2 regions of the Streptomyces sp. NPDC104226 genome follow, and region 1 is predicted to be linked to the other one. Evidence: riboswitches for the same ligand, from Rfam matches in the RefSeq annotation. Region 1 holds a riboswitch; the other holds the start of a gene.
The links. A riboswitch is a leader RNA that binds a small molecule or an ion and turns the genes downstream of it on or off. The one in region 1 is predicted to bind glycine.
Positions count from the first base shown of each region.

Region 2: another riboswitch for glycine. It lies ahead of gcvT (glycine cleavage system aminomethyltransferase GcvT); the one in region 1 lies ahead of gcvP (aminomethyl-transferring glycine dehydrogenase).

Region 1 is NZ_JBVJMS010000014.1:230,300-241,276, forward strand. It holds gene ACZ60J_RS35515 (hypothetical protein) at 1-27, shown strand, start outside; gene ACZ60J_RS35520 (hypothetical protein) at 111-287, shown strand; gene ACZ60J_RS35525 (PhzF family phenazine biosynthesis protein) at 367-1,185, shown strand; gene ACZ60J_RS35530 (CPBP family intramembrane glutamic endopeptidase) at 1,230-1,973, opposite strand; gene ACZ60J_RS35535 (glutamate-cysteine ligase family protein) at 2,180-3,715, opposite strand; gene ACZ60J_RS35540 (hypothetical protein) at 4,229-4,849, shown strand; gene ACZ60J_RS35545 (DUF5999 family protein) at 5,128-5,334, shown strand; gene gcvP (aminomethyl-transferring glycine dehydrogenase) at 5,408-8,293, opposite strand; glycine riboswitch at 8,494-8,592, opposite strand; gene ACZ60J_RS35555 (PRC-barrel domain-containing protein) at 8,711-9,076, shown strand; gene ACZ60J_RS35560 (DNA polymerase IV) at 9,362-10,977, opposite strand, start outside.
Region 2 is NZ_JBVJMS010000012.1:237,534-248,510, forward strand. It holds gene ACZ60J_RS33155 (APC family permease) at 1-185, opposite strand, end outside; gene glyA (serine hydroxymethyltransferase) at 359-1,615, opposite strand; gene gcvH (glycine cleavage system protein GcvH) at 1,630-2,010, opposite strand; gene gcvT (glycine cleavage system aminomethyltransferase GcvT) at 2,118-3,233, opposite strand; glycine riboswitch at 3,417-3,520, opposite strand; gene ACZ60J_RS33175 (AAA family ATPase) at 3,700-4,386, shown strand; gene ACZ60J_RS33180 (enhanced serine sensitivity protein SseB) at 4,495-5,205, shown strand; gene ACZ60J_RS33185 (enhanced serine sensitivity protein SseB C-terminal domain-containing protein) at 5,274-6,014, shown strand; gene ACZ60J_RS33190 (ABC transporter permease) at 6,489-7,484, shown strand; gene ACZ60J_RS33195 (ABC transporter substrate-binding protein) at 7,587-9,368, shown strand; gene ACZ60J_RS33200 (ABC transporter permease) at 9,495-10,493, shown strand; gene ACZ60J_RS33205 (ABC transporter ATP-binding protein) at 10,490-10,977, shown strand, end outside.

The sequences.
Region 1 (10,977 bases):
TTCGACCCCAGCCCCGACCTGCTCTGACCGGCCGACTTCTCGGCCCGGGGGCGTGTCGAAGAGTCGCCCGCAGCCTGCCGGCCGGCGGGCCCGACGGGCACCTGCTCGACGTGCCGGCCTCCGAGCTCCCCCGTCTGCTCGTCGGCGTCGAGCGCGACCTGACCGAGTTTCTCGCGGCCGCGACGGGCTGGATCGCCGAGCAGCTGCCCGGCCACTCCGTTCCGCTGGCCGGGGCCCTCGCCCGCGTTCTGGCTCTGCCCGTGCGCCCCGGTACGGGACGGTTCTGACTGCCACCGGCGGCGACCAGTCCAGTCCTCCCGAATTGGCCTTTGCAGCCGGCTCCGCCGCGTCCCTACGGTCGAAGGCATGCGCATCCGAATCGTCGACGCCTTCACCGACCGCCCCTTCGGCGGCAACCCCGCCGGGGTCCTGCTCCTCGAGGACGGGTTCCCCCGGGACGCCTGGCTCCAGCAGGTCGCCGCCGAGGTCAACCTCTCCGAGACCGCCTTCGCCCACCCCCTCCCGCCCGGCGGCGAGGCGGACTGGGCGCTGCGCTGGTTCACCCCGGCCGCGGAGGTCGACATGTGCGGCCACGCGACCCTGGCCACCGCCCACGTCCTGGCCACCAGCGGCCTGGCCACGGGGACGGTCCGCTTCTCGGCGCGCTGCGGCATCCTGAAGGTCACCGCCGCCGAGGACGGGACGCTGGTCATGGACTTCCCGACCTCTTCCCTGACGGAGGTAGAGCCGGACGCCGCCGTGGAGCGCGCACTGGGCGCCACAGCCAAGTCGGTCCACGACACCTCCGAGCACATCGGGGACCTCGTGGTGGAGCTGGCCGACGAGCGGACCGTACGGGAGCTCACGCCGGACCATGCCGCCCTGCGCGGCTATGCCCGGCGCGGGGTCATCGTGACCGCGCCGGCCGAGGACCCCTCCCGCGGCTACGACTTCGTCTCGCGCGGCTTCTTCCCCGCGGTCGGCATCGACGAGGACCCGGTCACCGGCAGCGCCCACACCGCGCTGGCCCCCTTCTGGGCACAGCGGCTGGGCCGCACGGAGCTGGTCGGCCTCCAGGGCGGAGCCCGCACGGGCCTCGTCCGGGTCCGGCTGCAGGGCGACCGTACGCTGCTGATCGGGCGCGCGGTCACGGTCCTCGACGGCGAGCTGCTCACCGCACCGTAAGGGCCGGGCGACCGTACAGCCAGGCCGCCCCGGCCGCCGGCCGCCTACGGCGTGGGCAGCCAGCCCACCTTGCCCGCCAGCAGGGCGTATCCGCCGAAGGCCACGATGTCGAGCAGCGCGTGCGCGACGACCAGCGGGCCCACCCGGCCCCAGTGCCGGTAGGCGAGGACGAAGACGACGCCCATCACCACGTTGCCGATGAAGCCGCCGATGCCCTGGTAGAGGTGGTACGAGCCGCGGAGCACGGAGCTGGCCACCAGCGCGGCCATCGGCGACCAGCCGAGCTGGCCGAGCCTGCGCAGCAGGTAGGCCAGCACGATGACCTCCTCCACCACGGAGTTCTGCACCGCGGAGAGGATCAGCACGGGGAACTTCCACCACACGTCGGGCAGCGCCTCCGGCACCACCGTGAGGTTGAAGCCGGTCGCCCGCGCCCCCAGGTAGAAGGCCAGCCCCGCACTGCCGATGCAGGCGGCGACGAGCGCGCCCCGGCCCAGGTCCCACCAGGGCCGGGTGCGGTCGAAGCCCAGCACCTTCAGCCCGGGCGCACCCTCACGGGTCAGCAGGTGGGCGACGAGCAGGACGGGGACGAGCGCGCTCGCGATGCCGAACAGCTGCCAGGCCAGGTCCAGCCAGGGCCGGCCGGGGGCGTACGAACCGTTGAGCGTGGCGGCCTGGTCCTTGAGCCCGCCCGGCTTGGTCAGCGAACCGATGAAGCTGATCAGCGCCGAGACCCCGCTCGCGCCCAGGGACAGCGCGAGCACGAGCAGCGTCTCGGAGCGCAGCATCCTGCGCTCGCTCGCACGCCCGCCGAGTTCGAGCTCCCCGACCTCCGGTTCCGGCTCCGTCCGCACGCCCGTCTCCCGTCCCGCCACCGCTGCGACATCCCGCGGGGCGTCCCGCCCCGATCACCCCATACTGCCTCCTCCACGGGCCAAGGGGATCACCGGACGGGACCGGACGGGACGACACACGACGGCGCCGGACCCCGGGATCAGTCCACGTCCGCCGCTCCGGCCCCCGCGGCGCCACCCCCCAGGCCCGCCGGCCAGGTGTGCACGGGATCGCCCCGGTGACTCAGCTCGCTGTAGCGGCGCGTGGTCGCGGCGAGCGCCGCGTCCCGCTCCAGGCCGCCCGCGAGCGCCCGGTGGTACGTGTCCACCTGCCAGGTGGCGCCGTTCACCCGGCGCCGGCACCGCTCCTCGATGATGCCGAGGTAGTGGTCCCGGTCGGCGGGCTCGATGCCCCACGCGTCCAGTCCGGCGGCCGCCATCGGCAGCAGTTCCTCCAGCACCAGCCGGACCGCGGGCACGCTCGCCAGTCCCCCGCCCCGGCCCCGGCGCGGCCAGCGCAGCCGGGCGTCGATGCCGTAGCGGCAGGCCGCGTCGAAGTTGGCCTCCGCCTCCGCGAAGGGCAGCCGGCTCCACACGGGGCGCTGCTCGTCCGCGAGGGTCCGTACGAGCCCGTAGTAGAAGGCGGCGTTGGCGACGACGTCGGCCACCGTCGGGCCGGCGGGCAGCACCCTGTTCTCGACGCGCAGGTGCGGCACCCCGTCGGCGACCCCGTAGACGGGCCGGTTCCAGCGGTAGACGGTGCCGTTGTGCAGCACCAGCTCCTGCAGGCTCGGCACCCCGCCCTCGGCGTGGACCCGCAGCGGCTCCTCCTCGTCGCAGATCGGCAGCAGGGCCGGGAAGTAGCGGATGTTCTCGGCGAAGAGCTCGTACGCCGAGTCCACCCACCGCTCGCCGAACCAGGTGCGCGGGCGCACCCCCTGCGCCTGGAGCTCGGGCGGCCGGGTGTCGGTGGCCTGCTGGAAGAGCGGCGGCCGCGACTCCCGCCACAGCTCCCGCCCGAACAGGAAGGGCGAGTTGGCGCCGACGGCTATCTGTACGGCCGCCACCGCCTGGGCCGCGTTCCACACGTCCGCGAAGCGTGCCGGGGTCACCTGCAGGTGCAGTTGTACGGAGGTGCAGGCGGCCTCCGGCACGATCGACCCGGAGGTCCAGGTGAGCCGCTCGACTCCCTCGATGTCGAGGACGAAGTCCTCTCCCCGCATCATCAGGATCTGCTCGTTGAGCAGTGAGTAGCGGTCCACCGCCGAGAGGTTGGCGGTGACCAGGTCGGTGCGGGAGATCGTCGGCAGAATTCCGATCATGACCACCCCGGCGTCGACCTCCAGCGCCTGCCGGTGGGCGTAGCCGAGACCCGCACTCAGTTCCTCGGCGAGCTGGTCGAATACCCGGCCGCCGAGCCGGTGCGGAAGTACGTTCACCTCCAGGTTGAACATTCCCAGTTCGGTTTGGAAATCGTTGCTCGCAATACGCTCGAGGACCTGCGCATTCACCATTCTCGGCAACCCGTCGGCACCCGCGAGATTCAACTCGATCTCCAGCCCCATCATGTTCTTGGGGCGATCGAACCTCTTCTCCTCCAGAAGTCGCTCCAGTACCTCCAGGCACTCGTGAAGCTTCCTCCGGTACCTTTGCCGATCGGACAGGTCGAATCCGCCCGCCACGACCTTCTCCCCCATCGGAGCGTCCCTCCTCGACTGGGCCCGGCCGGTGGGCAGTGGATCCCCCGCCCGGGCGCGCGTTACGGTCGATGATGCCCCGGCGGCGTGATCGATAACGCGGAAGGGGTGCGACTGGCGGGGAGCGCGCGCCGGTTTGGCCGACGGGCGCTTTGGCACATTCACCTGGCAAGCACGATTCTGCAAATACACCGTTGACTTTGCCGGTTATCGATAACCGATGCTTTTCAGCCGAGCCCCCATCCGGTAACCTCCGAGGTCAGCGCGGAAATTTTGCGCGCACCCGGCATGAATGCCACGTCAGCGGGACCGGTATCCGCCTTGTCGGAAATAGGCGGGACAGCTAGCCGAAACACTGCGTGAACACATGTCAGATAAACTCCGCATGCGAGGCAGAGAGTTGGCGCGCGGCCATTGCCCCTCAGCCCCCCTCTGACCCCAGAATGCGACAGCGTCGTCCGCACCCCGTACCCGCCCCGTTCCACAGGTCTCCCAAGCGAGAGGCGACCCACCATGCCGCTGCACGTCCCTCCGGCTCCCGCGCCCGCCCTGCGCAGCGTCCTCGCGGCCCTCGGCTCCCCCACCGCCGTCCATGAGGCGCACACCCCGGCCCTGCGCTCCCTCCAGGGGCCGATGACCGCCGAACTGCCACTGCCCGTACACGTCTTGGACCGGCTGCACATCTCGGGCCTGACCGCCGGCGGCAGGCCGCCGCGTACCCGGCTGACCGGCTGGCGGTTCCTGATCCGCAGCGGGGACCGCTACGTCGCGGCGGCCGACACCCGGCTGACCCCGGACGGTTGGGCCTTCTCCCACTTCTTCGAGGGCCCCTACGTCGCCGCCACCGAACGCGCGCTGCGCCAGGCCGAGTCGCTCGGCAAGAACTACCAGCCGCGCCTGCTGTCCGTACCGGAGCTGTACATGCTGACCCTGTGGCTGCACGGATCGGTGGGCGCCGACGCCTCCGCCGGCCTGCCGGCCGCCGCCGACCTCCTGGTCCCCCTGGCACCCGCCCCGCCCGGCATCGCCGCCTACCGCCCGCACCCCGTGTCCGAACTGCTCCCCGTACTGACCCACCGGCTCACGCCGACGGCTCCCCCGGTACCGCCTTCCATGGCCGCACCGGCCGCCTGACCCGGCCCCTGGCCGGTTCTGCCCATTCGGCCTAGCCCACTCGGGCCACCGGGTAACCATCCGAAATGACAGGGGAGTTGAGCTGAACCGCCCGCACGGGTGATGCGTCATCAATCTATGAGGACAGCTGCCGGGAAATCCCTCCGGACACCGCGCCATGGGGGAACACTGGGGGCTCTGACCGAGCCAAGTCGTTGATACGGGGGGCGGCCATGAACCACGCGCACAACGCACCGAGCCGCAGCACACAGACCACACCGCAGCGAAAGAACGCATCCATGTGCCAGCACAAGCCAGCATGCCCGTCCGCCGACTCCGCCGACCGGGAGGCCGCACACCCCGTGGCCGTTCACCCGGAACAGGGCTGGAGCCTGCTGTGCAACGGCGTCCTGCTGTTCGAGGACACCGGTGAGCTGCTGCCGGACGGCCGGATCATCGCCCCGCACCGCCGGCTCGCGGCGACGCAGGTGATGAAGGCGGCCTAGCCGACGACGGAAACGAAAGGGGCCGGCCCAGGAGAGCGAACTCCCGGACCGGCCCCTTCGTCATGTCACCGCATCAGTTGTCGTACTCGTCCAGCGGCGGGCAGGAACACACCAGGTTCCGGTCACCGAAGGCACCGTCGATGCGGCGCACCGGCGGCCAGTACTTCTCCGCGGCCGACACCCCACCGGGGAAGACGGCCTCGTCGCGGGTGTACGGGTGGTTCCACTCGCCGCCCAGGGCCGCCGCCGTGTGCGGGGAGTTGGCCAGCGGGTTGTCGTCCACCGGCCACTCGCCGCCCGCGACCCGCTCGATCTCGGCGCGGATGGCGATCATCGCGTCGCAGAAGCGGTCGATCTCGGCGAGGTCCTCGGACTCCGTCGGCTCGATCATGAGCGTGCCGGCGACCGGGAAGGACATGGTCGGCGCGTGGAACCCGTAGTCGATCAGGCGCTTGGCGATGTCGTCGATGCTCACGCCCGTCGCCTTGGACAGGGGGCGCATGTCGATGATGCACTCGTGCGCGACCAGGTTGCCCGGGCCGGTGTAGAGCACCGGGTAGTGCGGCTCCAGGCGCTTGGCGATGTAGTTGGCGCCGAGCACCGCCACCTGGGTGGCGCGCTTGAGGCCCTCGCCGCCCATCAGGCGCACGTACGACCAGGAGATCGGCAGGATGCCCGCCGAGCCCCACGGAGCGGCCGAGATCGGGCCGACGCCCGTCTCCGGACCGGCGGTCGGCTGGAGCGGGTGGTTGGGCAGGTACGGAGCCAGGTGCGCACGGACACCGACCGGGCCGACGCCCGGACCGCCGCCGCCGTGCGGGATGCAGAAGGTCTTGTGCAGGTTCAGGTGCGAGACGTCGCCGCCGAAGTGACCCGGCTTGGCCAGGCCCACCAGGGCGTTGAGGTTGGCGCCGTCCACGTAGACCTGGCCGCCGGCGTCGTGCACCTGGGCGCAGATGTCGGCGACGTGCTCCTCGAACACACCGTGCGTGGAGGGGTACGTGATCATCAGCACGGCGAGCTCGTCGCGGTACTGCTCGATCTTGGCGCGCAGGTCGTCCGTGTCCACCTCGCCGTCGTCGCCGGTCTTGACGACGACGACCTTCATGCCGGCCATCACGGCGCTCGCCGCGTTGGTGCCGTGCGCGGAGGACGGGATGAGGCAGACGGTGCGCTGCTCGTCGCCGTTCGCCCGGTGGTAGGCGCGGACGGCCAGCAGGCCGGCGAGCTCACCCTGGGAGCCGGCATTCGGCTGAATGGAGACCTTGTCGTAGCCGGTGACCTCGCAGAGACGTTCCTCCAGCTCGGTGATGAGCGTGAGGTACCCCTCGGCCTGCCCGACCGGGGCGAACGGGTGCAACTGGCCGAATTCCGGCCAGGTGACCGATTCCATTTCGGTGGTCGCGTTGAGCTTCATGGTGCAGGAGCCCAGCGGGATCATGCCGCGGTCCAGCGCGTAGTCCTTGTCCGAGAGCTTGCGCAGGTAGCGCAGCATCGCGGTCTCGGAGCGGTGCTGGTGGAACACCGGGTGGGTCAGGTACGCGTCCTCGCGCAGCAGCCCCTCGGGCAGCGCGTCGGCGGTGGCGGCGTCCAGCGCCTCGATGTCCGCGGTGACGCCGAAGGCCGCCCAGACGGCCTCCACGTCGGCGCGCAGGGTCGTCTCGTCACAGGCCAGGGAGACCAGGTCGGCATCGACCTGGAAGAGGTTGACGCCACCCTCGCGGGCGGCGGCCACGACCTCGGCGGCCCGGCCCGGCACCCGGACGGTGAGGGTGTCGAAGTACGAGCCGTGCACGACCTCGACCCCGCCGGCCGTCAGACCGGCCGCGAGCAGGGCGGCGTAGCGGTGCGTCCGACGGGCGATCGTCCGCAGCCCGTCGGGGCCGTGGTAGACGGCGTACATGCCGGCCATGACGGCGAGCAGCACCTGCGCGGTGCAGATGTTGCTGGTGGCCTTCTCACGGCGGATGTGCTGCTCACGGGTCTGCAGCGCCAGGCGGTACGCCTTGTTGCCGTCCGCGTCCACGGAGACGCCGACGAGGCGGCCGGGCAGCGAGCGGGCGTGCTTGGCCTGGACGGCCATGTAGCCGGCGTGCGGGCCGCCGAAGCCCATCGGGACGCCGAAGCGCTGGGTGGTGCCGACGGCGATGTCCGCGCCCAGCTCGCCCGGCGAGGTCAGCAGCGTCAGGGCGAGGAGGTCGGCGGAGACGGCGACGATCGCGCCGAGCGCGTGCGCCTGCTCGATGACCGGCTTGATCTCCCGCACGGCGCCGGAGGCACCCGGGTACTGCAGGAGCACGCCGTAGACACCGCGCTCGGCGATCTCGGCCGGGATCCCCCCGGACAGGTCGGCGACGACCACGTCGATGCCGATCGGCTCGGCGCGGGTCTGGATCACCGCGATGGTCTGCGGCAGCGCGTCGGCGTCGACGAGGAAGACGTTGCCCTTGGCCTTGCCCACGCGGCGGGCCAGGGTCATGGCCTCGGCGGCAGCCGTGCCCTCGTCGAGCAGGGAGGCACCGGAGGTCGGCAGGCCGGTCAGCTCGGCGACGACGGTCTGGAAGTTCAGCAGGGCTTCGAGGCGGCCCTGGGAGATCTCCGGCTGGTAGGGCGTGTACGCCGTGTACCAGGCCGGGTTCTCCATGACGTTGCGCAGGATCACCGGCGGCGTGAAGGTCCCGTAGTAGCCGAGACCGATCATCGACGACAGCACCTGGTTGCGGTCCGCGAGCTCACGCAGCTCGGCGAGCACCTCGGCCTCGGTCCGCGCCTCGGGCAGGTTCAGCGCGGCGGTGGTCTTGATCACATCCGGCACCGCGGCAGCGGTGAGCTCGTCCAGCGAGCCGTAGCCCACATGGGCGAGCATCTTCGCCTGCGCCTCGGCGTCCGGGCCGATGTGGCGCTGCTCGAAGGGGATGCCTCGCTCCAGCTGGGAGAGCGGAATGCGGTTGGCGGTCATGTACGGAGGCCTCCTGGGTCGTACGACCTGCGAGGGGCACCACGGCGCGGGCACCCGGACGGCCTCCCCCTCTGTCATCACAACCTGAGAGCTTCACCGGGCCGCGCGGGGGTCGCCCACGGGGTCCGGCTTTCACCGTCGGTGAGGAGAGGGACCGGCACTGCGCGCCCGGGACCCCGCTCCTGCTTTCCAGAGTGGCCTCACCACGTGCGGTACGTATGCCTGAGAGATTCCGGGGAGGATTTGCTCCTTCGGCGCCTCCGTCTCACTCATTCGGAGGACTCTCCCGCACAGGGTCAACAGCCATCACCCAGCCTACCAGCGAGGATCTGCGGGCCTCCCTCGAGTGGCCCCCTCTCCGGAAATGCACTTTTGTAGTCATTACGGAGGAGTTGCGCCCAATGGAGGGACCGGACCGTGCAGACCGACATCGATCCCCGCAGCCTGATCGGCCGCAAGGCGTTCGACCGCAATGGCACCAAGATCGGCACCGTCGACGAGGTCTACCTCGACGATGCCACGGGCGTCCCGGAATGGGCCGCCGTACGCACCGGACTCTTCAGCCGGGACGCCTTCGTCCCGCTGGAGCCCAGCGAGATGGTGGGCGACACCCTGCGCGTGCCCTTCGAACGCTCCCTCATCAGGGACGCCCCCGACTTCGGTGTCGGCCGCCACCTCTCCCCCGAACAGGAGCTGCAGCTCTACCACCACTACGGCCTGGACCTGGCCCTGCCCTCCGACTTCCACCACGACTTCGGCCACGCGTCCCCCGACACCCCCTGACCCCGACCCGCTCCTGCGGCCAGCAGGGCAACGAGTGCCCGGCGGCACCGATGACCGCGGCGGCCGGTCAGCCGGGAGGTTCTCCACTTCCCGGCCCCGGCCGGTCCAGCACTTCCGCGCCCCGCCGATGGCGCCCATCCCGTACGCAGGAGGCGGCCGGGCGAGGACGGCGGAGGCAGCCCGGGCAACGGGCCCGGGGCATCAGCCCCAGACAACGGCTCCGGGGCACAGGCGCGTGCCGGCCAAGCACGGCGTCCCTGCCCGCGTCCGCAGCCGTTCAGGCTCCTACGGGGCCGCCGCGCCCCCGACCCCCACGGCCCGGTTCCCCACCAGCGGCAGCGGATCGGACGGCTCCAGCTCGGGATCGTCCACCAGGAACGTGCGCACCCGGCCCGGCTCGGATCCGGGCTGCTCGAACCGTACGGTCACCCGCCCGACCCCGCTGCCCTGCACCCATCCGGGCCCGTACACCGCATGCCGCGCATCACTCCCGGCCACCCACAACCGCTCACCACCCTCCGAGCGCCCGGCCCCCCGCCCCTGAACAAGGCCCGGCCCCTGATCGTGGCCCTCACGGGACCCCTGCCCGGCACTCTCCACCGCCCCGGCCCCAGCCCCCTCGCCCAGACCCTCGCGAGACACCCTCCCCTCCCCGTCCCGCGCCACCTTCCCGGACCCAGCACCCGGGCCCGGCTCCTGGCCCTCACGGAATGCCCGCCCCTCCCCGTCACACGCCACCTCCCCGGACCCAGCACCCTCGCCCGACCCCTCGCGGGACGCCCCGTCCTCCCCTGCACGCGCCACCCACTCGGACCCAGCACCCGGGCCCGGCTCCTGGCCCTGGGCCTCACGGGATGCCCCGTCCTCCACGGCACTCTCCGCAAGCCGGCGCCCAGCGCCCGGCCTCTCCTGGGCGGCCCGGTCCTCCCCGGCACTCTCCACAAGCCCCGCCCCAGCGCCGTGCCCCTCGCCCGCGGCTTCGGTCAGCGCTACCGCAGAACCCTGTCCCGGGCCCGGGGACTCAGCCATCGCTACCGCAGCACCCTGCGCCTGCCCAGGGGCCTGCGCCGGGCCCTGCTGTGCCCCCTGCCTCTGCCCGGCGCCCTCGTCCTGGCCCGGCCCATGCCCCGCACCCGCACCCGCACCCGGAGCATGGCCCGCCCGACCCCCGTCAGCCTCGACCACGCCCCCGGCGAACGACGCAGCCTCCTCGCCACGATCCGCACCCGCACCCGCAGCCGGCCCCGGCTCCGCAGCCGGCCCCGGCTCCGCACCCGGCCCGGACCCCCCGTCCGACTCCGCCCCCACCCCGGCCCGCGCAGCCATCGCATCGGCGAAAGCGAACAGGTCCTCCTGGGTGTAATCCGCCAGCCCCGTGACACCCACCCCCAGCAGCCGCACCCCGCCCGTGGTGTCCACGGCCTCCAGCAGCCGCGCCGCCGCCTCCCGGACCACCGCGGGGTCGTCCGTGGGCCCCCGCAGGGTCTCCGAGCGGGTCAGCGTGGAGAAGTCGTACCGCCGGACCTTGAGCACGATCGTCCGCCCGGAGTGCCCCGACCCCCGCAGCCGCTCCACGCACCGGTCCGCGAGCCGCTGCACCTCGGTGCGGATCCGCACCCGGTCGTGCAGGTCGACGTCGAAGGTGTCCTCCACGGAGACGGACTTCGCATCGCGTTCGGCGACCACCGGCCGCTCGTCCACGCCCAGCGCCATCCGGTACAGCCCGACCCCGTGCGAGCGGCCCACCATCCGGACCAGCTCGTCCTCGCCGGCCTCCGCCAGCTCCCCCACCGTCGTGATTCCGGCCCGCCGCAGGTGCTCCCCCGTGGCCGGCCCCACCCCGGGCAGGGTCCGTACCGACATCGGGGCGAGGTGCGCCCGCTCCGTGCCCACCTCGATCA
Region 2 (10,977 bases), on a different contig from region 1:
TCCGCGTAGGACATGGCGATCATGCCGATGAAGACGGCACCGATGACCCAGGCGATGATCGCCGCGGGCCCTGCGACGGCGGCCGCCTGGCCTGCCCCGAAGAGCCAGCCCGATCCGAAGATCGAGCCGAGCCCGATCATGATCAGGGCGAAGAGACTGAGTCCCTTCTTGTTCGCTGCGCTCATGTCCATGAGGTGTGCTGTCCGTCCTGCCAGGGGGCTGCGTCGATCCTTTATCCGGAGCCTATTTGCCATTTATTGGAAGATTCAGCGGCAATAGGTCGCATCCGCCTGGGGCTTTGGTCATGAAAGGGGCCCGGCCCTGTGCACAACAAGACCGGGCCCCCTCAAGCCGCTGCTTAGAGCGACGGGTACAGCGGGAACTTCGCGGCGAGCGCGGAGACGCGCGCCTTCAGGTCCTCAGCGTCGTAGGCGGGCTTCAGCGCCTGCGCGATGATCTCGGCGACCTCGGTGAAGGCTTCGGCGTCGAAACCGCGGGTGGCCAGCGCCGGCGTACCGATCCGCAGACCCGAGGTGACCATCGGCGGCCGCGGGTCGTTCGGGATGGCGTTGCGGTTGACCGTGATGCCGACCTCGTGGAGGCGGTCCTCGGCCTGCTGGCCGTCCAGCTCGGAGTTGCGCAGGTCGACCAGGACCAGGTGCACGTCGGTGCCGCCGGTGAGGACGTCCACGCCCACGGCCTTGACGTCTTCCTGGACCAGGCGGGCGGCGAGGATCTTCGCACCTTCCAGGGTGCGCTCCTGGCGCTCCTTGAACTCGGGCGAGGCCGCGACCTTGAAGGAGACCGCCTTGGCCGCGATCACGTGCTCCAGCGGGCCGCCCTGCTGACCCGGGAAGACCGCGGAGTTGATCTTCTTGGCCAGTTCCTGCGTCGACAGGATGACACCGCCGCGCGGACCGCCGAGGGTCTTGTGCGTGGTGGTGGTGACGACGTGGGCGTGCGGGACCGGGTTCGGGTGCAGACCCGCGGCGACCAGGCCGGCGAAGTGCGCCATGTCGACCATCAGGAACGCGCCGACCTCGTCCGCGATGCGGCGGAAGGCGGCGAAGTCCAGCTGGCGCGGGTAGGCGGACCAGCCCGCGACGATCAGCTGCGGCTTGGTCTCCTTGGCGAGGCGCTCGACCTCGGCCATGTCGACCTCGCCGGTCTCGTCGACGTGGTACGGGACCACGTTGTAGAGCTTGCCGGAGAAGTTGATCTTCATGCCGTGGGTCAGGTGACCGCCGTGGGCCAGGTTCAGGCCCATGATCGTGTCGCCCGGCTTGATCAGCGCGAACATCGCGGCCGCGTTGGCCTGTGCGCCCGAGTGGGGCTGCACGTTCGCGGCCTCGGCGCCGAAGAGCGCCTTGATCCGGTCGATCGCGATCTGCTCGACCACGTCGACGTGCTCACAGCCGCCGTAGTAGCGGCGGCCGGGGTAGCCCTCGGCGTACTTGTTGGTCAGGACCGAGCCCTGGGCCTCCATGACGGCGACCGGAGCGAAGTTCTCCGACGCGATCATTTCCAGGGTGGACTGCTGGCGCACGAGTTCGGCGTCGACGGCGGCGGCGACGTCCGGGTCGAGCTCGTGGAGGGGCGTGTTCAGTACAGACATCAGGGTTCCCTGGGTCAGTTGCCGGCGGTGAGCTTGGCGTACTCGTCCTCGGAGAGCAGGTCGGCCGGCTCCTCCGTGACGCGCACCTTGAAGAGCCAGCCACCCTCGAACGGAGCCGAGTTCACCAGCGACGGGTCGTCGATGACGTCCTGGTTGGACTCGACGATCTCGCCGGTGACGGGGGAGTACAGGTCGCTGACCGACTTGGTCGACTCCAGCTCGCCGCAGGTCTCGCCCGCGGTCACCGTGTCGCCCACCTCGGGAAGCTGGGCGTAGACGACGTCACCGAGCGCGTTGGCCGCGAACTCCGTGATGCCGACCGTCGAGACGCCGTCGACGGCGCCCGACAGCCACTCGTGCTCCTTGCTGAAACGCAGCTGCTGGGGGTTGCTCATGACCTGATTCTCCTGGATGCGGGGGAGTGGATACGAACGGTGGTCCGGCAGGACCGGCGCCGAAGCGCGCCGGTCACCGGGGCGGTGCGGTACGCGGCTGTACGGGGCTACTTCTGCCGCTTGTAGAACGGCAGGGCCACGACCTCGTACGCCTCATGCGTACCGCGAATGTCCACGCCGACGCCGGAGGTGCCGGGCGCGGCGTGCGCCGCGTCGACATAGGCCATCGCGATCGGCTTGCCCAGCGTCGGGGACGGGGCGCCCGAGGTGACCTCGCCGACGACCTGGCCGTCGAAGGTCACGGCGAAGCCGGCGCGCGGGACGCGGCGGCCCTCGGCGATCAGGCCGACCAGCTTGCGCGGCGGGTTCGTGGCGGCGCGCTCGGCGGCGGCCTCCAGGGCGGCGCGACCGACGAAGTCGCCCTCCTTCTCGAACTTGACGACCCGGCCCAGACCCGCGTCGAACGGGGTGAGGGAGGTGGTCAGCTCGTGCCCGTACAGCGGCATGCCCGCTTCCAGGCGCAGGGTGTCGCGGCAGGACAGGCCGGCCGGGACCAGGCCGACGCCCTCGCCCGCCTTGGTCAGGGCCTCCCACAGCTGGACGGCGTGCTCGGGGGCGACGAACAGCTCGAAGCCGTCCTCGCCGGTGTAGCCGGTACGCGCGATCAGCGCGGGCACCCCGGCGACCGTGCCGGGCAGGCCGGCGTAGTACTTCAGCCCGTCCAGGTCGGCGTCCGTGAGGGAGGCGAGGATGCCGGGGGACTCCGGACCCTGCACCGCGAGCAGCGCGTACGCGTCGCGGTCGTCGCGGACCTCGGCGTCGAAGCCGGCGGCGCGCTCGGTGAGCGCGTCCAGGACGACCTGGGCGTTGGAGGCGTTCGCGACGACCATGAACTCGGTCTCGCCCAGGCGGTAGACGATCAGGTCGTCGATGATCCCGCCGTCCTCCTGGCAGATGTGCGTGTAGCGGGCACGGCCGACGCCGACGGTGGAGATGTTGCCGACCAGCGCGTAGTCCAGGACCTTGACGGCCTCCGGGCCGGTCAGGGTGATCTCGCCCATGTGGGAGAGGTCGAAGAGACCGGCCCTGGTGCGGACGGCGTTGTGCTCGTCGCGCTCGCTCGCGTACCGCAGGGGCATGTCCCAGCCCGCGAAATCGGTCATGGTCGCACCGAGGGAACGGTGCAGCGCATCGAGGGCGGTCAGGCGGGGGGCAGTGCTCATGGGTGTGGCTCCCGGGTCCCAGGGCATGACATGACGAGGAGGAGTTCCTCCCCATCTGTCATCGGAACCTGAGAGGTTCGCCGAGAGTTCCCCGCTTCCAGGGGAGGCCATCGACTTGCACCTTGGGTGGAACCGTCGCCGGAGCCCTCACGGGCGGTGGCGCGGCTCGCTTTTCAGATCTGCCTCATCCACGCGGTACGGGGCCTGAGAGATTCAAGGGAGGTACTTGCTCCTTCGGCGCCCGGGCACCGCCTCGCGGCGTGCCGGGACTCTCCCGCGCGGATTCAAGCGGCCGGTATGCAGTTAGGTGTCCAGATGGCGCACATCATTGCACGACGTGCGGCCGAATGGGGGAGGGGGTCCGCAAGCGGATCGGACCCGGAGCGGAACCGGCGCCGCCGGATTACCGTCTCTTTACACTCAGGGGGAACGGGTCCACCGACCCGTATCGGGGGAGGCGATCACTGTGCGGAGATTCGGAGTACTGGCGACGACGACCGCGGGCACCGTCGAGGACCCGGTGACCGGGGTGCCGACGCAGCGCGCCGTCGTACGGGAGCCGGCGGCGGCCGGGGCGGCGGGGGAGCACGCAGCCGTACGAGACCTGCGCGGAGCCGAGGGCCCGCGGGCGCTCCGCTTCGCCGCCGGGGACGTCGTGGTGGTCTCCGGACTGCCCGGCGGCGGCAAGAGCACCCTGATCAAGCGGGCCGCGGAGGGCGGCGGCATCGACTCCCAGGACGCCCGCGAGCGGTGGGAGCGCCGGATGCCGGCCGCCCTGCCCTACGCGGTGTACCGGCCCGCGGTCCGGATCGCGCACTACTGGGGCCTGTGGCGGGTCCTGCGCTCCGGGGCCCCGGCCGTCGTCCACGACTGCGGTACGCAGAGCTGGGTACGGGGGCTGCTGGCCTCGGCGGCCCGGCGGCGCGGCCGCGCGCTGCACCTCGTGCTGCTGGACACCACGCCCGAGGAGGCCCGGGCCGGGCAGGCGGCACGGGGCCGGGGCGTCTCGGCGTACGCCTTCGCCCGGCACCGCGGCGCGGTGGCCCGGCTGCTGCGCGAGGCCGAGGCGGGCCGCCCGCCGGCCGGCTGCGCCTCGGTGACCCTGCTGGACCGCCCGGCGGCGTCCCGGCTGACGTCGATCGGCTTCCGCTAGCGGGGCGCGGGCAGCGGGCGGGCGGGCTGCGGGGCGGCCCCCGGCCGGGGTGCCGCAGGCGCCCGTTAATCTCGGGTCGAGACCAAGGGCAAGCGAGCGGAGACGTACATGTGGCCGGGTAACGAGCTGGAGCAGGTGCTCGGGGCGGCGCTCGGACAGGCGGACGCCGGGGGGCGGATCCTCGAGGTCCTCGGGCGGAGCCGGCTGTGGATCCCGCTGCCCGGCGGGGTGAACAGCCTGAGCCTGCCCACCATGGACATCGGCGGCGCCGCCTACGTGCCCGTCTACAGCTCCGAGGAGCAGTTCCGCGCCTGCGCCGGACCCGCCATGGACTTCGCCGTCGCCCCCGCCGTGGACTTCGCCCGCGGCCTGCCCCCGCAGCTCGGCATCGCGGTCAACCCCGAGGGGTCCGTCGGCGTGCCCCTGCCCCCGCCGGCCGTCGCGGAGCTCTGCCGCACCGGCCGCACCCCGCTCGACGGCCCCGCCACCGGCGGCCGGGTCCGGCTCTACGAGCCCGACTGGCAGGAGGATCCGGTCGAGTTCCTGGCCGCCGCCGCGGAGGAGTTCCGCGCCACCGGAGTGGTCGCGGCCGCGCACCGCTGCCTCGCCAGCGTCGAGGGCGGCCCGCCGGAGCTGTACGTCGGAGTCCACCTGCTGGGATGGGAGCCCGGCATGCGAAACGCCCCGATGGACGCGCTGGGCCGGGCCCTGACCCGCGTACCACCGCCCTGGCCGGTGCAGTTGATCCTGCTCGACGCCGCCGAGGACCCGGTCGTCGACTACATACGTGAGCGCGTACGCCCCTTCTACCTGCCGTAGTGACGCTTAAGCTGGTCGCCGACACGCGTGGACGACGGGCGGACGAACAGACGAAGAGGGGTACCCGGGTGAGTGCGTCAGGCACGGCCGCGGTCGGGCAGGTCGAGCACATGCTGCGCCAGGTGACTCCGGGGCGCTACGAGAGCTACGAGTCTCTCCTGCACGCCCTGGCCGAGGGACGGCTGTGGATGCTCCTCTGGCAGGGGCAGCCCGGCTCTCCCGAGGCCCAGTACGGCGGCATGGAGGTCGACGGCCTCGGGTACGCGCCCTGCGTGACCTCCCCGCAGGAGCTGGCCGCCAGCGGCTGGAACCGCGGGTACGAGGTGGTCACCGGCCGGGACATCGCCCGCGCCCTCTACCCCGACCGCTGGGGGCTGTGGCTCAATCCGCACGCCCAGGGCGGCGGCGTCGGCCTCCCCTGGGCCGACCTGCGCCGGATCGCCACCGGGCTGGACCGGATGCCGGCCGGCCCGCTGCGGCTGTCCGAGCCCGCCATCGAGCTGCCGCAGTTCTACGGGCTGCTCACGCAGCACGCGCACCGCACGCCCGCGGTCCGCTCGCTGCGCCGCGCCTGGGTGCAGCCCGCGCTGGGGTCCCCGTACCTCGCCGTCGGGCTCGACCTGTACGACGCCTCCGCGCACGCGCTGGAATCCGTGCGCGAGATGATGCGCCAGTCGGTCGGCGCGGTCCCCGAGGGGGTGCCCGTGTGCACGGTCGCGCTCGCGGACGAACACGATCCGGTGGCGATGTGGCTGCGGGCGCAAACCAGGCCCTTCTACGACCGAGAGGGACAGGCGCCCGCCTACTGAGACATCGGTATCCAGCCACCCGAGGCCGCACGGAACAGTCGTTCCGTGCGGCCTTTGCGTTGTCCGGATTTCGACGCTGATGTGCGCCCAATAGGCGCGCTAGTACGCCGAGTTGGGCGCCATGTCCGATTCCGTACCGAACAGGATGTCTTGCTCCGCTGAGATGACAGCGAAGTCCGGATAACGGGAACTCGACCCTCAGATCACGGTTGCGCATCCATTCACCTGCGGGTCTGGCGGGTGATCGAGCGCCCGATGAAGACTCCCCACCCAAGAGCGGGTGAGTCCTCCAACGACGATCCCGTCACGGGAACTTCGCCTGTCGTTTCGCACAGCACCACGCGCACCACCGGCACGACCCGCTCCTCAGCAACGCATCAGTACCTCGCACTCCGAGCGCCACTCCGCACCAACGCCGCCACAGCGGCGGGCATGGGCCGGCCCACCCGTCGGCCGAGAGGGGTCCCCACCACGATGACGGCACCACTGCACGACATGAGCGCGGAGACACCCGCACCCGTGTCCGTAGCCGACGTCCCCGCCAAGGCCATCGAAGGCCGCTCGCCCGGCCGCATCGCCTGGATGCGGCTCAAGCGCGACAAGGTCGCGCTGGCCGGCGGTTTCGTCGTGCTCCTGCTGATCCTCGTCGCACTGTTCGCGCCGCTGATCGTCAGCGCGTTCGGCCACCCCCCGGAGGAGCTGCACGAAGACCTGCTGGACCCGTTGCTGGGCCTGCCCGCCGGCGACTACGGCGGCATCAGCAGCGACTTCCTGCTGGGCGTCGAGCCGGTCAACGGCCGCGACGTGTTCAGCCGCATCGTCTACGGCGCCCGCATCTCCCTGCTGGTCGCCTTCCTCTCCGCCTTCGTGGCGGTCTCGCTGGGCACCTTCTTCGGCATCGTCGCCGGCTACTTCGGCGGCTGGGTCGACGCGGCCATCAGCCGGGTCATGGACCTGCTGCTGGCCTTCCCGCAGCTGCTCTTCATCATCGCGCTGGTCTCGGTCGTCCCCGCCAAGCTCTGGGGCTTCGAGGGGTCGGGCCTGCGGATCGCCGTACTGGTCCTGGTGATCGGCTTCTTCGGATGGCCCTACATCGGCCGCATCGTCCGCGGACAGACCCTGTCGCTGCGCGAACGGGAGTACGTCGAAGCCGCGCGGAGCCTGGGCGCGGGCCGGATGTACATCCTCTTCCGCGAGCTGCTGCCGAACCTGGTCGCGCCCATCACCGTCTACGCCACGCTGATGATCCCCACCAACGTGCTGACCGAGGCCGCGCTCAGCTTCCTGGGCGTCGGCGTCAAGCCGCCCACGCCGTCCTGGGGCGAGACCCTCTCGACGGCCGTGCGGACCTATGAGGACGATCCGCTCTTCATGATCTTCCCCGGCATGGCGATCTTCATCACCGTGCTGGCCTTCAACCTCTTCGGCGACGGCGTCCGCGACGCCCTCGACCCGAAGGGCTCCCGTTAGCCGTCCCCGCAGGTCATCCCGCAGGGCACCCGTAGGCCAGAACCGCAGGGCACACCGGAACCCGGCTTCGTGCCGGAATCACAACGGAGGGTTGCGAGCATCGTGACTACCCATCGCATGTCCAAGCGCAGGCTCGTCGCCGGCACGGCCGTCGTGCTCGCGACGATGCTGTCCGCGACCGCCTGTGGCGGAGACGACGGCAAGTCCAAGGACGGGGACAAGCCGGCCGCGGCGGGCGGCTTCAACGCCGCCATCGGCAAGGTCGCCAACGCTTCCACCAAGACGGGCGGCGAGCTGAAGTTCGTCGGTACCCAGGAAGCCGACTCGTGGGACCCGCAGCGCGGCTACTACGGCTTCATGTGGGACTTCTCCCGCTACTACGCCCGCCAGCTCGTCAGCTTCAAGGCGGAGCCGGGCACCAAGAGCACCGAGCTCGTCCCCGACCTGGCCACCGCCAACGCGGAGATCAGCGACGGCGGCAAGACCTACAAGTACACCCTCAAGGACAACGTGACCTGGGAGGACGGCACCCCCGTCACCGCCCAGGACGTGAAGTACGGCATCGAGCGCACCTGGGCCCAGGACGTCATCTCCGGCGGCCCGGTCTACCTGATGCAGGTCCTCGACCCGAAGACCGAGTACCCGGGTCCGTACAAGGACACCAGCCCGGACAAGCTCGGCCTCAAGGCGATCGAGACCCCGGACGCGAAGACCATCATCTTCAAGCTCCCCGCGCCCAACGGCGACTTCGAGCAGATGCTGGCCATGCCGGCCGCCAGCCCGGTCAAGCAGGAGAAGGACACCGCGGCCAAGTACGGCCTCAAGCCCTTCTCCAACGGCCCGTACAAGATCGACTCGTACGAGCCCAACAAGAGCATGAAGCTCTCGCGCAACACCGCCTGGAAGGCCGAGTCGGACACGATCCGCAAGGCGCTCCCGGACACCATCTCGGTCACGTTCATGGCGAACGCGGACGACATGGACAAGCGCCTGATGAACGGTGAGTTCGACCTGGACATCAACGCGACCGGCATCGGCCAGGCGGCCCGCGCCACCGCGCTGAAGGACCACAAGGACAACCTGGACAACGGCCAGACCGGCTTCATCCGGTACGCCGTGATGCCGCAGACCGTCGCGCCGTTCGACAACATCGAGTGCCGCAAGGCCGTCATCTACGCGGCCGACAAGAAGTCCCTGCAGACCGCCCGCGGCGGCCCGCAGGCCGGTGGCGACATCGCCCCCAACATGCTCCCGCTCGGCATCAAGGGCGCCGACGGCAAGTACGACCCGTACGGCGTGCTGACGAACGACGGCAAGCCGGACACCGAGAAGGCCAAGGCCGCCCTGAAGGCCTGCGGCAAGGAGAGCGGCTTCAAGACGACCATCGCGGTCCGCAACAACAAGCCGGTCGAGGTCGCCACGGCCGTCTCCCTGCAGAACGCCCTGAAGCAGGTCGGCATCGAGGCCGACGTCGACCAGTTCGACGGCGCCCAGACCTCCGGCATCATCGGTTCGCCGAAGGTGGTCAAGGAGAAGGGCTACGGCATCATCATCATGGGCTGGGGCGCCGACTTCCCGACCGGTCAGGGCTTCTCCCAGCCGCTGGTCGACGGCCGCTTCATCCTGCAGAGCGGCAACAACAACTTCTCCGAGCTCAACGACCCGGCGATCAACAAGCTGTTCGACGACGCCATCGCGGAGACCGACCCCAACAAGGCCGGCGACATCTACAAGCAGATGAACCAGAAGGTCTCCGAGGCCGCGGTCTACCTGCCCTTCGTCTACGACAAGACGATCTCCTGGCGCAGCAGCCGTCTGACCAACGTCTACACCTCCGACGCGTACAACGGCCGCTACGACTACGCCTCGCTCGGCGTCCAGTAGACCGACCGTCCGATTCAGTTCCAGTGCCACACCCGCTAGGCACGAAGGGCAGGTGATGGCCGCGGCGGCGGCTCGGGGGCGCTCTCCAGAAGAGGGCGTTCCCGGGCCGCGGTCAGGCCGAGCGCAGTGCTTGCATATCTCATCCGGCGGATCTTCGCCGTCATCGTCATGCTGTTGGTCATCTCCCTGGTGACCTTCGGAATCTTCTTCCTCTTCCCGAAGATGATCGGGACGGACCCGGCCCTGTACTTCGTCGGCAAGCAGTCCGACCCCGCCGCCATCGAGGGCATCCGGCAGAAGATGGGTCTCGACGACCCGATCCTCGTCCAGTTCGGCAAGTTCGTCGTCGGGCTGGTGGCGGGTCGTACGTACGCCAACGGCAACGACGTCACGCAATGCGCCGCGCCCTGCTTCGGATACTCCTTCAAGACCGAGCAGGAGGTGTGGCCGCTGCTGACCGACTGGCTGCCCGTCACCCTCTCGCTCGCCGCCGGCGCCGTCGTGCTCTGGGTGATCGGCGGTGTCGCCGCCGGCGTCATCTCCGCCCTCAAGCGCGGTACCGTCCTGGACCGCTCGGCCATGGGCCTCGCCCTCGCCGGCGTCTCCCTCCCCATCTACTTCACCGGCATGCTCGCCATCGCCTTCTTCTCCGACCAGCTCGGCTGGTTCGGACGGCCGGAGAAGACCTTCGCCGAGGACCCGGGCACCTGGTTCAACGGCATGGTCCTGCCGTGGGTCTCGCTCGCCTTCCTCTACGCGGCGATGTACGCGCGACTCACCCGCGCGACCATGCTCGAGGTGCTCAACGAGGACTACATCCGCACCGCGCGCGCCAAGGGACTGACGGAACCCGTCGTCATCGGCAAGCACGCGATGCGCTCGACCATGACGCCGATCCTCACCGTCCTGGGTCTCGACCTCGGCGCGCTGATGGGCGGCGCCGTCCTCACCGAGTACACCTTCTCGCTGCACGGCCTCGGCTACAGCGCCGTCCGCGCCATCAGCGAGCACGACCTGCCGGTCATTCTCGGCATCACCCTGATCTCCGCCTTCTTCGTCGTCGCGGCCAACCTCGTCGTCGACCTCCTGTACGCGGTGATCGACCCCCGAGTGAGGCTGTCATGACCGATTCGACGACGCCCATCGTGACGGGCGCACTGAACGAGCCCGTCGCCACCGGCGCACCCGGCACCGCGTTCCTCGACGTACGCGACCTCAAGGTCCACTTCCCCACCGAAGACGGCCTGGTCAAGTCCGTGGACGGACTCTCCTTCACGCTGGAGAAGGGCAAGACCCTCGGCATCGTCGGCGAGTCCGGCTCCGGCAAGTCGGTGACCTCCCTGGGCATCATGGGCCTGCACCGGGTCGGCCAGTACGGCCGCCAGCGGGCCCGGATCTCCGGTGAGATCTGGCTCGACGGCAAGGAACTGCTGTCCAGCCCCGAGGAAGAGGTCCGCAAGCTGCGCGGCCGGGAGATCGCGATGATCTTCCAGGACCCGCTGTCGGCGATGCACCCCTACTTCACCGTGGGCAAGCAGATCGCCGAGGCCTACCGGGTCCACCACAAGGTCGACAAGAAGGCCGCCCGCAAGCGGGCCGTCGAACTCCT